DNA from 2 places in the Gordonia sp. LUNF6 genome. Region 2 is predicted to be linked to the other one. Evidence: riboswitches for the same ligand, from Rfam matches in the RefSeq annotation. Region 2 holds a riboswitch; the other holds the start of a gene.

Region 1 (6,309 bases), 1.8 Mb from region 2:
GGAATCCGGCACCCTGCACCGCGCGCGGCAGTCGAGGGCCGGGTGGAAGACGGTGCGGCCCGTCGACGCGAGTGCGTTCCTGATCGGAGACTTGGAGATCCACGACATCGTCCTTTCTCGGGAGCGGGTACCGGCGGAACGCGGCCCGCGTCCGCTCTGGTACCAGTCGGTACCAACGGTACGATGAAGTACCGAACTTGCCAAGGGGACCCGTGAGGTGGGAGATGCCGACGACAGAGCAGGAGAGCCCGACCGTCCGCGGACGGCTGCTCGACGCGATGCGCCAGTGCCTGACCGATCGCGGCTACCAAGCGACCACCATCGCCGACATCGTGCGTGTGGCACGCACGTCGAAACGTTCCTTCTACGCCGAGTTCGCAGACAAGCAGGAGTGCTACGTAGAACTGCTGGGCGCCGTCAACGTGGAACTGCTGGCGGCCATCGAGACGGCCGTCGACCCGGCGTCCGCGTGGCCGGCGCAGGTGCGACAGGCGGTGCACGCCTACATCACGGTGTGTGAATCGAATCCCGGCACCACGCGCAGCTGGATTCGGGAACTGCCGGCTCTCGGTGACGCGGCCCGTGCGGTGCAGCTCGCTTCGCTGGAGGCGTTCACGGCTCTGATGGCACGCCTGACCGGCACGGACCGGTTCCACGCCGCGGGCATCCCGCCGATGTCTCGCGAGACCGCGGTGATCGTCTGGGGAGGCATTCGGGAACTCGCGGCATCGACGATCGAACGCGGCCTTCCGCTGAGCTCGCTCGAGGAGCCGGCGGTGGCGGCGTGCGTCGCCCTGGTCGGCGGCACCGCCGCTGCGCGCGCCGTCGACTAGGGGGTACGCGCGATCGGCGGGGATAGTGGAACAATAGAGACCCGTGACGGCGATTCGACTGGACGGCAAACTCACCCGCGACGAGATCTTCACCGATCTGAGCGCCCGCGTGGCGCGGCTCAACGCAGCCGGGATCACTCCCGGACTGGGAACCGTGCTCGTCGGCGACGACCCGGGTTCGCACTCGTACGTGAAGGGCAAGCACTCCGACTGCGCCAAGGTCGGCATCGCGTCGATCCGCAAGGATCTCCCGGCCGACGCGACCACCGCGCAGCTGAACGCCGCGATCGACGAACTCAACGCGGACCCCGCGTGCACCGGCTACATCGTGCAGCTGCCGCTGCCCAAGCATCTCGATGAGAACGCGGCGCTCGAGCGCATCGCACCGGAGAAGGACGCCGACGGTCTGCATCCGATCAACCTCGGCCGCCTCGTGCTCGGTAAGGAGTCGACCCTGCCGTGCACGCCGCGCGGCGTGATCCACCTGCTGCGCCGCTACGACATCCCGCTCGACGGCGCGCGCGTCACCGTGGTCGGCCGCGGCGTCACCATCGGCCGGCCGATCGGCCTGCTGCTGACCCGCCGGAGCGAGAACGCGACGGTCACGCTGTGCCACACCGGTACCCGCGACCTCGCGGCCGAGGTGAGCCGCGCCGACATCGTGGTCGCGGCAGCCGGCGTGCCGCACCTGATCACGGCCGACATGGTGAAGCCGGGTGCCGCCGTCATCGACGTCGGCGTCAGCCGCACCGAGGCGGGACTCACCGGCGACGTGCACCCCGACGTCTGGGAGGTCGCCGGCGCGGTGTCGCCCAACCCGGGCGGCGTCGGTCCGCTGACGCGCGCATTCCTGCTGGCGAACGTCGTCGAGCGCGCCGAAGCTCAGCTGGCGGACCTCGAGAGCAAGTGATGGCGGCCGAGGCGTCCGGGGGTGCCGCGCACGACGGGCCCGTCCCGGTCGACTCGGCACGGGTGGAATCGATGCGCCGTGCCCGCAAGCTGCACGGCTTCATCGCGAACGTGCCCTACTACACCGTTCTGGCGGTGATCGCCGTCGCGGCGCTGCTGGTGCTGATCGACCGTTGGCGCCGCGGGGCATTCGTCTTCGGCTCGGCGATGCTCCTGGGCGCGGTGTTCCGTGCGTTCCTTCCGGCGAATCGCGTCGGCCTCCTGCAGGTGCGCAGCCGCGTCTTCGACATCTGCGCCATGGCGGCGCTCGGCGGCACCGTGCTCTGGCTCGCCACATCGATCGACTCGCTCGGAACCGCATAGCACCTCCGCCGGGTCGGCGCCGGGATGTGTCACGGTTGAGGCATGACCGAATCTGCCGACGCATGCGATCTGTATCGCCGCTGGATCGATGAATTGTGGAACGGGCCGACCGACCGTGAACGTCTCAAGGCGGTCGCCGAGGAACTGGTGAGCGAGGACTTCCTCGGACACTGGCCGAGCGCGGAGGTCGCCGGTCCCGGCAAGCTCGCCGCACTGGTCGACGCCACGAAAGCCACCTACCGGGACCTGGTCTTCGAGGTGGAGGTCGGGCCGTTCGCCGCCGACGGCTACGTGGCCGGGCGGTGGGCAGGTCAGGGTACGACGTCCGACGGCCAGATCTCGTATCTGACGGGCAACGACATCCTGAGCGTCCGTGACGGACGGTTCACCGAGTACTGGGTGGCCTCGACGGAACTGTGAGAGTGAGCGCTGCGGGGTGCGGCTCAGTCCGCCGACCGCCGCAGGCGCGCGACGTCCATCGTCTTCGCGAGGAGTTCCCGGATCGGCTCGAACTCGGTGAGGAATCCGTCGTGGCCGGCGTCGGAGCGGATCACGTGCAGCCCGCCGACGCAGTCGCCGAGCTCGCGGGCGATCTCCTCGAGCTGGTACAGCGGATACAGCCGGTCGGAGTCGATCGCGCCGACGACGGTCGGCACGCTGCATCCGGCCAGGGCCGCCGCGACGCCGCCGCGGTCGCGGCCGACGTCGTGGTTGTTGAGGACATCCGAGAGCACCACGTAGGCGCCCGGATCGAAGCGCCGCTTGAGCTTCTCGGCCTGGTGCTCCAGATAGCTGGCGATGGAGTAGCGGCCGTCGACCAGCGGGTTCTCCTCCCCCTGGGGGCGGTTCTCGAAACGCTGGTCGAGTTCGCGGTCGCTCCGGTAGCTCAGATGCGCGATTCGGCGCGCGATACCCATTCCGATGCTGGGGGAGCGGCCGGTCCCGTAGTAGTCGCCGCCCTGCCACGCGGGATCGGACTTGATCGCCTCGATCTGGGTGGTCTGCGTGCCGATCTGATCGGCGCTGGCGCGTGCGCCCACCGCCAGCACCAGCGCGGCGCCGACCGCGTCGGGGTAGGTGACGGCCCATTCGAGGGCACGGGCACCGCCCATCGAGCCGCCCGCGACGGCGGCCAGCCGGCTGATGCCGAGTGCCTCCAGCGCGAGCGACTCCGACCGGACGAGGTCGCGAACGGTGAGCCGCGGGAAGCGTGACCCCCACGGCCTGCCGTCGGGAGCGAGGGAGCCGGGACCGGTGGAGCCGAAGCAGCCGCCGATCGCGTTCGGCGCCAACACGCACCATTCGTCGGTGTCGACCGCGCAGCCCGGCCCGATCAGTCCGTCCCACCATCCGGTCATCGAGAACTGATCGTCGGCCGGGCCGGCGACGTGCGAGTTACCGGTGAGCGCGTGCAGCGCCAACACGATGTTGTCCCGGGCCGCCGTCGGCGTGCCCCACTTCTGGAAGGCGACGGTGACGTCGGCCAGCGTGGCTCCCGAATCGAGAGTCAGATCGCCGATCGAGACGCTGACCTGAGCTCCGTCCGGACGGGTGGCCCAGTCGGGGTCGCTCACCGTCGTGGCCGGGTCGATACTGACCGACACCTGGCCTCCCTTCAGTGGACGAGACAACGGCAGTGGACGAGACAACGGCTACTTGACTCGCGCTGCCGCGGCGAACCCGGTGGTGAGGTCGGCGAGGATGTCGTCGATGCCCTCGATGCCCACGGCGAGCCGGACCAGACCCGGCGTCACACCGGCGGCCAGCTGCTCCTCCGGGGAGAGCTGGCTGTGCGTGGTGGACGCGGGGTGGATCACCAGCGAGCGGACGTCGCCGATGTTGGCGACATGGCTGTGCAGGGTCAGCGCGTTCACGAAGGCCTTGCCCGCCTCGACGCCGCCCTCGATCTCGAATCCGATGACCGCGCCGGCGCCCTTCGGCAGCAGCTTCTGCGCCCGTTCGTAGTACGGCGACGACTTGAGACCGGCGTACGAGACCGAGGTGACCTGGTCGTTGGCCTCCAAGAACTCGGCCACCTTCTGTGCATTGGAGACGTGGCGCTCCACGCGCAGGCTCAGCGTCTCGATGCCCTGAGCCAGCAGGAAGGCGTTGAACGGGGAGATGGCCGCGCCCGTGTCGCGCAGCAATTGCGTGCGCGCCTTGAGCGCGTAGGCCGGAGCCCCCAGGTCGGCGAAGACGACGCCGTTGTAACTCGGGTCCGGGGTGGTGAAGCCGGGGAACAGGTCTTCACCGTCGCGCTGGACGCGCCAGTCGAAGGTGCCGCCGTCGATGATGACGCCGCCGATCGCGGTGCCGTGACCGCCGATGTACTTGGTGGCCGAGTGCACGACGATGTCGGCCCCGTGCTCGATGGGATTCAGCAGATACGGCGTCGCGACCGTGTTGTCGACGATCAGCGGGAGGCTGTGCGCGTGTGCGACGTCCGCCACTCCGGCGATGTCGAGGACCTGATTGTGCGGGTTCGCGATGGTCTCACCGAACAGTGCGCGGGTGTTGGGCCGGATCGCCGACTTCCACGACTCGAGATCGTCGGGATCGTCGACGAACGAGACCTCGATGCCGAACTTCGGCAGCGTGTAGTGGAAGAGATTGTATGTGCCGCCGTAGATTCGGGGGCTGGAGACGACGTGTCCGCCGGCCTCGACGATGTTCTGAATCGCGTAGGTGGTGGCGGCCTGGCCGGAGGCCACCAAGAGGGCCGCGACGCCGCCGCCGAGAGCCGCGAGGCGCTGCTCGACGGTGTCCTGCGTCGGATTCATGATCCGGGTGTAGATGTTGCCCGGCTCGGCGAGCGCGAACAGGTTCGCCGCGTGGTCGGTGTTGTCGAACACGTACGACGTGGTCTGGTAGATCGGCAGTGCGCGTGTCTTGGCGGTCGCGTCGACTACCTGCCCGGCGTGCACCTGGGTGGTCTCGAAGCTCCAATTCGCGGCGTCAGACATGAGACGTCATTCTCTTTCTTCGGTCGGCGGCCCGGGGCGGGCCTCGTATGTTGGGTCCGACCCTCGGACCCGCGCTTGCTGCGGCGACTTCCGTCGCAGCCAGGTCATCACCCGGAGCACCCCACCGCGGATGGAGGGTTGCCGGTCAGCAAGCCGGGGCTGTGCGCTGACACTCATGACCTGTTGCTGAGGATATATCAACTCGATGCGGCTGTTGAAACGGCTTCACCGCCCCTGGTCGTAAATCTGTCGACTCGGTGGGCGATGTGGTAGGACCGCGCAAAAGCGGCGACCGGTGCGAGCGGTCGGTCTCGGCGCGTCGGCGCTGTGTTCAAGGAGAACTGCTGCCGCACAGGGCATTCGGCGCGGATCTGCGGAGGCGCGGCGGTGCTTGCACGATCGCTCGGTCGCTGAGCTGCTCATGGGATATGCTGGTTAAAACAGTACGCGCGTTCTGTTTGGAGCCCGCCGCGCCGAACGACCGTCCGTATTACGTTTGAGGACGAGTGGCCGGCGGTCTACTGCTGAGGAGGGCACAGAGCCATATGGGCAAGATCAAGGTCGAGGGCACCGTCGTCGAACTCGACGGCGACGAGATGACGCGAATCATCTGGCAGTTCATCAAAGAGAAGCTGATCCACCCCTACCTCGACATCGATCTGGATTACTACGACCTCGGGATCGAGAACCGCGACGCGACCGACGATCAGGTCACGGTGGACGCCGCGCACGCGATTCAGAAGCACGGTGTCGGCGTCAAGTGCGCCACCATCACCCCCGACGAGGCCCGCGTCGAGGAATTCGGTCTCAAGAAGATGTGGCGATCGCCTAACGGCACCATTCGGAACATCCTCGGCGGCACCATCTTCCGGGCTCCGATCCTGATCTCGAACGTGCCTCGGCTGGTACCCGGCTGGACCAAGCCGGTGGTCGTCGGGCGTCACGCCTTCGGCGACCAGTACCGCGCCACCGACTTCAAGGTGCCCTCGGCGGGCACGGTCACCATCACCTACACGCCCGACGACGGAAGCGAGCCGATCGAGCACGAGATCGTCCGAATCCCCGAGTCGGGTGGCGTCGTGATGGGCATGTACAACTTCAACAAGTCGATCGAGGACTTCGCGCGGGCGTCGTTCAACTACGGACTGCAGCGCAACTATCCGGTGTACCTGTCCACCAAGAACACCATCCTCAAGGCCTACGACGGCGCGTTCAAGGACATCTTCGCCGACGTCTTCGAG
Region 2 (6,309 bases):
TTCGACAGCAGAAACGACAGACCGGCAGGCACCTGGCCAGGTTACCCGCGAGAGGCTAGACGGACTTCGTCGCTGTGATGCGCTTCTCCCTGATCAACCGCTTGAGGAGGTCGCGGCCCGCGGATCCGGCGGAGACGGGGTCGGCGCCCGCGTCGGCACCCGACATGTTGACGCAGGTGCGACCGTCGACGCTCGAGGTCGCGTACAGCCACTGCTCGGTGTGGCCGTTCGCGGAGTCGTCACGGCTCTTGGTCTTCCACTCGCCGACGGAGGCGGTTCCGGAGCAACTGTCGGCGAACACCACCACCGTGTGTACCGGGGTCCCCGAGCCGGATTCGCCGAGCGAGGTGAGGTCGTCGGACATCTGCGACAGCACCCGGTCGTCGTCGGCGGCCCGCAGCACCACGACGGGCGCGCCGTCGTTGGTGTCGGTGACGGCGGTCCAGCCGGCGGGCACCCGGACCTCCACGGACGTCCCGCCCTTGAGCGCGAACGTTCGCGTGGTCTCCGGCGCCGCACCGGTGTCGCGGTCGGAGTCCCAGGGGGCGAGGATCAGCAGCGTCGTCAGTCCGGCGACCACCAGTGCGGTCACCGCCACGATGCCGAAGAACATCGGCTTCGGACCCTTCACCGGCGGCTGCTGCGGCCACGGGCCGGGCGGGAAGGGGTTCGGTGCGTACGGCGGCTGCGCGGGTCCGTACCGGTGGGGCGGCCCGTACGACGACGGCTGTGGCGGTTGTGGCAGGGGCGGTTGTGGCAGGGGCCGGCCGGGAGCGCCGCTCGGATACTGCGGGTCGGACGGATGAACCACGGGAGGCCTTTCTGAACAGGGATGTTGAAACCACGCTAACTGCGGATCCGCCGGTGATTACACCCGCCGTGGTTTTAATGCTTTCCGCGAATGACGCGTACCGGCATCCTTGACGGCGGGTCACGAGAACCGGTGCGAAGCCCTGGCTGGCCGGTCGGCAACCCTCCACCGCGGTGGGGTGCTCCAGGTGACGACCCGGCCGGCGTCGACCGACGTCCGGCAAGTGCGGAGATCTACTGGAGTCGTGTCATGACCGCAATCCTCGACCGGGCCGTGTGCCCGGCACCCATTCGTCCCCTCGCGCCGGTGGTCGGTGCCGACACCACGGTGCCGACCACCGCAGGGGGCGAGACCGTCTACGCGAACCTCGACTACGCGGCATCGGCCCCGGCTCTCGTGTCTGTCGCGGAACGGCTCTCCGGCGCGTTGACCGAGTATGCGAGCGTGCATCGGGGCGCGGGCCATCTCTCTCAGGTCACGACAGCGCGATACGAGCAGGCTCGGGAGACCGTCCGGCGGTTCGTCGGCGGTCGAAGCGACGACACGGTGGTGTTCACGCGCAACACCACCGACGCCGTCAATCTCGCCGCGCACGTCACCCCCGGCGACGTGGTGGTGCTCGACATCGAGCACCACGCCAACCTGCTGCCCTGGACCCGGACCGGCCGTGCTCGCGTGGTGCCGGCGGCCCGCACCGTCGAAGAGACGGTGGGGCGGCTCGAAGCAGAACTCGCTGCCGCGCCCGCCGCGTTGCTCGCGATCACCGGTGCGTCGAACGTGACCGGCGAGGTGCTGCCGATCGGACGGCTGGCCGCGGCGGCGCATCGGCACGGCGCGCGCATTCTGGTGGACGCCGCGCAACTGGTCCCGCACCGCGCCGTCTCGATCGCGTCCTGGGGCATCGACTACCTCGTCTTCTCCGGCCACAAGCTGTACGCGCCGTTCGGTGCGGGCGCGCTGGTGGGCCGCGGCGACTGGCTCGATGCGGCGGAACCGTACCTGGCCGGCGGCGGCGCCACCGCCGACGTCGACCTCGACGGCCGGGTCGCGTGGCACACCGGTGCCGCTCGTCACGAAGCCGGATCTCCCAACACGCTGGGGGTGGTGGCGCTCGCAGCGGCGGCGCAGGCCCTGCAGGACATCGGTTTCGAGGAGATCGGCTATCACGAGCACCGGTTGCAGCAGCGTCTCGACGAGGGGTTGGCGCTGCTGCCCGGCGTGCATCCGCTGCGGGTCTTCGACGATGCGGCCGACCGCGTCGGCATCGCCGGCTTCACCGTGGAGAACCATTCCCCGCGCAGTGTCGCCGAATATCTGTCGGTGACGCGGGGGATCGGCGTGCGCGACGGCAAGTTCTGCGCGCATCCGCTGCTGCGGAAGCTGGGCTACCCCGACGGTGCGGTCCGGGCCAGCTTCGGTCTCGGGACGTCGTCGGACGATGTCGATCGTCTGCTGGCCGCGCTGTCGGATCTGGTGCGGCGGTAGATTTCTCGTCCGCTTTCACAGCGGGCGCGGTGGGGTTCGCGGGCGCGGGACGTACGTCCATTTATGCCGAAATTTCTCAGTTGCGGCCGGGAGTCGGCACCTCTCATACTTGCAGAGCGCAATTAGTTGATTGCAGACTGCAACGAAGAGGGATGAGAGTGAAAGCGACGCCCGAACAGCTCGACGAGATGTTCGTCGCCCTCAGCCGATACACGCGGCTCAGGGATCGGGCGCTGCACACCGGAATCTGGAACGGACGCAATGGCTCACTCGAGACCGCCGCGTACCGAGCGCTCTTCGTCCTGCGGAACGGCCCGATGCGCTCGCGCGACCTCGCCGATCGGCTGGTGACAGACCCCTCGACCACCAGTCGGCACGTCGCGCAGTTGGTGAAGGAAGGATTCGTCCGGCGCGAGGCGCACCCCGAAGACGGGCGTGCGTCGCAGCTGGTCCTCACCGACGACGGCCGGGAGAAGGTCTGCGAGATCGCCGAGTCGAGACGACGACTCGTCGGCGAAACCGTGGAGGACTGGTCCGCGGAGGAGTTCGAGATATTCGTCCGCCTCCTCGGCCGGTTCGTCGACGCGGTCGAAACCCGAATCTTCCCCTGCACCACGAAAGCTGATTGATGAGTTCACCAACTGCCGCCGCGGACTTCCCCGGCCGGAACCTGACGCATCGCCAGGTCCTCACGATCATGAGCGGACTCATGATCGGCATGTTCCTCGCCGCGCTCGACCAGACGATCGTGTCGACGGCGATCCGCACCATCGCCGACGACCTGCACGGATACGACCTGCAGGCGTGGGTCACCACCGCTTACCTGGTGACCTCGACGATCGTGACGCCGCTCTACGGCAAGCTGTCGGACATCTACGGACGCAAGCAGTTCTTCCTGCTCGCGATCACGATCTTCATCATCGGGTCGCTCCTGTGCAGCATGTCGACGTCGATGTACGAGCTGGCCGGCTTCCGTGCGCTCCAGGGTCTCGGCGCGGGCGGTCTGTTCACACTGGCGATCACCACGATCGCCGATATCGTCGCACCGCTGGAACGCGCCAAGTACCAGGGTTACTTCCTGGCGGTCTTCGGCACGTCCAGCGTGCTCGGCCCGGTGCTCGGCGGTTTCCTCGCCGGCGCGAACTCGATCCTGGGCGTCTCCGGTTGGCGCTGGGTGTTCCTGGTGAACGTGCCGATCGGCCTCATCGCACTGGTGGTGGTCTACAAGGTGCTGAACTACCCGCAGCAGAAGCTGACCGGACACCGCACCGACTACTGGGGCGCTACCGCTGTCGCGGTGGCCGTCGCGCCGCTGCTGATCGTCGCCGAACAGGGCCGTGACTGGGGCTGGACGTCGCTGAACAGCGTCATCTGTTACCTGATCGGCGCCGCGGGTATCGCCGCGTTCATTGTGATCGAGAACAAGATGGGCGACGAGGCGATCATCCCGCTCCGCGTCTTCAAGAACCGGGTCTTCGCACAGGGCATCCTCGTCTCCCTCATCGTCGGTGCGGTCATGTTCGGCGGTATCTCGATGCTGCCCCAGTACTTCCAGGTGCTCCGTGGCTCGAGCCCGATGGTCGCCGGTCTGCAGATGCTGCCGATGGTGGCCGGCATGATGATCGGTTCCATCATGGCCGGCCAGCTGATCTCGCGTACCGGGCGATACAAGGTGTTTCCGATCATCGGCTCCATCCTGATCACGACGATGTCGTTCCTGCTGCACTTCGTCGACACGCAGACCCAGCTGTACCTCGTGATGCTGGCGGCAGCCGGACTCGGTTTCGGCCTCGGCAACCTGATGCAGCCGCTCATGCTGGCGATGCAGAGCATCCTGCCGGTCCGCGACACCGGTATGGCGACCGGCACCGCGACCTTCTTCCGGCAGATCGGCGGCACGCTCGGCGTCGCGGTCTTCTTCTCGCTGCTGTTCTCGACGATGGGCCCCAACATCGCCGATCAGCTCAAAGACGCGTCGGGCACTCCTGAGTTCACCGCGGCCGTCCAGCAGGCGGCTACCAGCCATGATCCGCAGGTGGCGGCCTTCGGTCACTCGTTGATCACCGCGGCGGAGGACCCCGGTGCCGGCGGCGGCGCCGGGGCGACGATGAAGGACACCTCCGTCATCGAGAAGCTCCCGAAGGAGTTGTCGGAGCCGATCAAGCGCGGCTTCGCGGACTCGATGGACAAGGTGTTCCTGTCGGTCTCGATCCTGTCGATCCTGTCGATCATCGGCACGGTGACGTGGTCGGAGGTCTCGCTCCGCCGTCCGCCGTCGCCCGAGAGCAAGAGCGACGACCCGAAGCCGGTCGCGGCCGACTGACCGGAGCGAGTCGCTGCGTGTTGCTGGGTCTCGATGCGCGTGCTCGCTGCGCTCGCTCGCTTACTCGATGAGCCTGGGGCTGGGTGGCTGTTCGCGGGCTTGTTGAGCGAGTGTTCTCACCAGGCTTGTTGAGCGAGCGCAGCGAGTCGAAACTGTGTGGGGTCTCGATGCGCGTGCTCGCTTACTCGATGAGCCTGGGGGCTGGGTGGCTTTTCTCAGGCTTGTTGAGCGAGTGTTCTCACCAGGTTTGTTGAGCGAGCGGAGCGAGTCGAAACTGTGTGAGTTCTCGATGCGCGTGCTCGCTGCGCTCGCTCGCTTACTCGATGAGCCTGGGGGCTGGGTGGCTTTTCTCAGGCTTGTTGAGCGAGTGCAGCGAGTCGAAACGGTGTGGGGTCTCGATGCGCGTGCTCGCTGCGCTCGCTCGCTTACTCGATGAGCCTGGGGGCTGGGTGGCTTTTCTCAGGCTTGTTGAGCGAGCGCAGCGAGTCGAAACGGTGTGGGGTCTCGATGCGCGTGCTCGCTGCGCTCGCTCGCTTACTCGATGAGCCTGGGGGCTGGGTGGCTTTTCTCAGGCTTGTTGAGCGAGCGCAGCGAGTCGAAACGGGGGACGAGCCGCAGACGGAAGAGGAGCAGGGCGCGGGTGCGCTCTGCTCCTCTTCGGTCTGTGCGGGGATGGATCAGCCCTGGTAGCGGTCGACAGCCGCCTGGGCCACCTTGGCCGCCTCGGCCTTGCCGACCCAGCCGCCGGGGGTCACTTCCTTGCCCGGCTCGAGATCCTTGTAGTGCTCGAAGAAGTGCGAGATGGCGTTGAGTTCGAACTCACTGACATCGTCGATGTCCTGGATGTGGTCCCAGCGCGGGTCGCCGGCCGGAACGGCGAGCAGCTTGTCGTCGCCGCCGGCCTCGTCGGTCATCGTGTACATGCCGACGATCCGCGCCTTCACGATGACACCCGGGAACACCGACTCCGTGAGCAGCACCATCGCGTCCAGCGGATCGCCGTCCTCGCCCAGGGTGTGGTCGATGTAGCCGTAGTCGGCCGGGTAGCCCATCGGCGTGTACAGGTAGCGGTCGAGGTAGACCTTGCCCGTCTCGTGATCGACCTCGTACTTGTTGCGGCCACCCTTGGGGATCTCGACGGTGACTTCGAACTCCATGCTGCCTCCTGGCGTTGCTGACGGACTGTCCGGAAATTGCTTCAACGGCTGTCAAGGATACTGTTAACACCGTCGAACGCAGACCGCAGACCGGAGGATACGTGGCCCAGCCGACAAGTCCCGCCGCCCGGCGGCCGCGCAGAGCGCTGCGCTGGATCCTGATCGTCGTGCTGGTGATGGTGCTGGTGGCGGGCGCGGGCGTCGGTTGGTGGCTCTACCAGAACCGGGCCGATCCGGTTCCTCCCGGAACCCCGGCCCGTCCGGCCGCGGCATCGCTGGACCCGGCTATCGTCCCGGTGTCGCCGAACGCGCCGGTCCCCACGGCCGCGGGGGTCGCGAAGCAACTGGCGAAGCCCTTGAAGGATCCGGCACTGGGCAAACTGACCGGGCAGGTGTCCGATCCGCTGACCGGCCAAGTGCTGTGGTCGCAGGGTGCCGCCGAACCCCGCGTACCCGCCTCCAACGCCAAGATCCTCACCGCATCGGCCGTGCTGCTGGCCCTGCCGCACGATTCGCGCGTCACCACCGAAGTG

Evidence for each region. A riboswitch is a leader RNA that binds a small molecule or an ion and turns the genes downstream of it on or off. The one in region 2 is predicted to bind S-adenosylmethionine.
Region 1: it holds a riboswitch for S-adenosylmethionine, as region 2 does, so the genes downstream of both, ACK8HH_RS05690 (bifunctional o-acetylhomoserine/o-acetylserine sulfhydrylase) here and ACK8HH_RS15780 (aminotransferase class V-fold PLP-dependent enzyme) in region 2, are expected to answer to the same signal.

What each region holds. Positions count from the first base shown of each region.
Region 1 is NZ_CP178181.1:1,202,032-1,208,340, forward strand. It holds partial or broken gene ACK8HH_RS05660 (cytochrome P450) at 1-103, opposite strand, end outside; gene ACK8HH_RS05665 (TetR/AcrR family transcriptional regulator) at 225-833, shown strand; gene ACK8HH_RS05670 (bifunctional methylenetetrahydrofolate dehydrogenase/methenyltetrahydrofolate cyclohydrolase) at 877-1,743, shown strand; gene ACK8HH_RS05675 (DUF3017 domain-containing protein) at 1,743-2,105, shown strand; gene ACK8HH_RS05680 (nuclear transport factor 2 family protein) at 2,148-2,525, shown strand; gene metX (homoserine O-acetyltransferase MetX) at 2,549-3,709, opposite strand; gene ACK8HH_RS05690 (bifunctional o-acetylhomoserine/o-acetylserine sulfhydrylase) at 3,758-5,068, opposite strand; SAM riboswitch class IV at 5,135-5,249, opposite strand; gene ACK8HH_RS05695 (NADP-dependent isocitrate dehydrogenase) at 5,614-6,309, shown strand, end outside.
Region 2 is NZ_CP178181.1:3,363,498-3,369,806, reverse strand. It holds gene ACK8HH_RS15790 (isochorismate synthase MenF) at 1-32, opposite strand, end outside; gene ACK8HH_RS15785 (hypothetical protein) at 56-631, opposite strand; SAM riboswitch class IV at 930-1,043, shown strand; gene ACK8HH_RS15780 (aminotransferase class V-fold PLP-dependent enzyme) at 1,061-2,296, shown strand; gene ACK8HH_RS15775 (MarR family winged helix-turn-helix transcriptional regulator) at 2,449-2,925, shown strand; gene ACK8HH_RS15770 (MDR family MFS transporter) at 2,925-4,619, shown strand; gene ACK8HH_RS15765 (inorganic diphosphatase) at 5,297-5,776, opposite strand; gene dacB (D-alanyl-D-alanine carboxypeptidase/D-alanyl-D-alanine-endopeptidase) at 5,953-6,309, shown strand, end outside.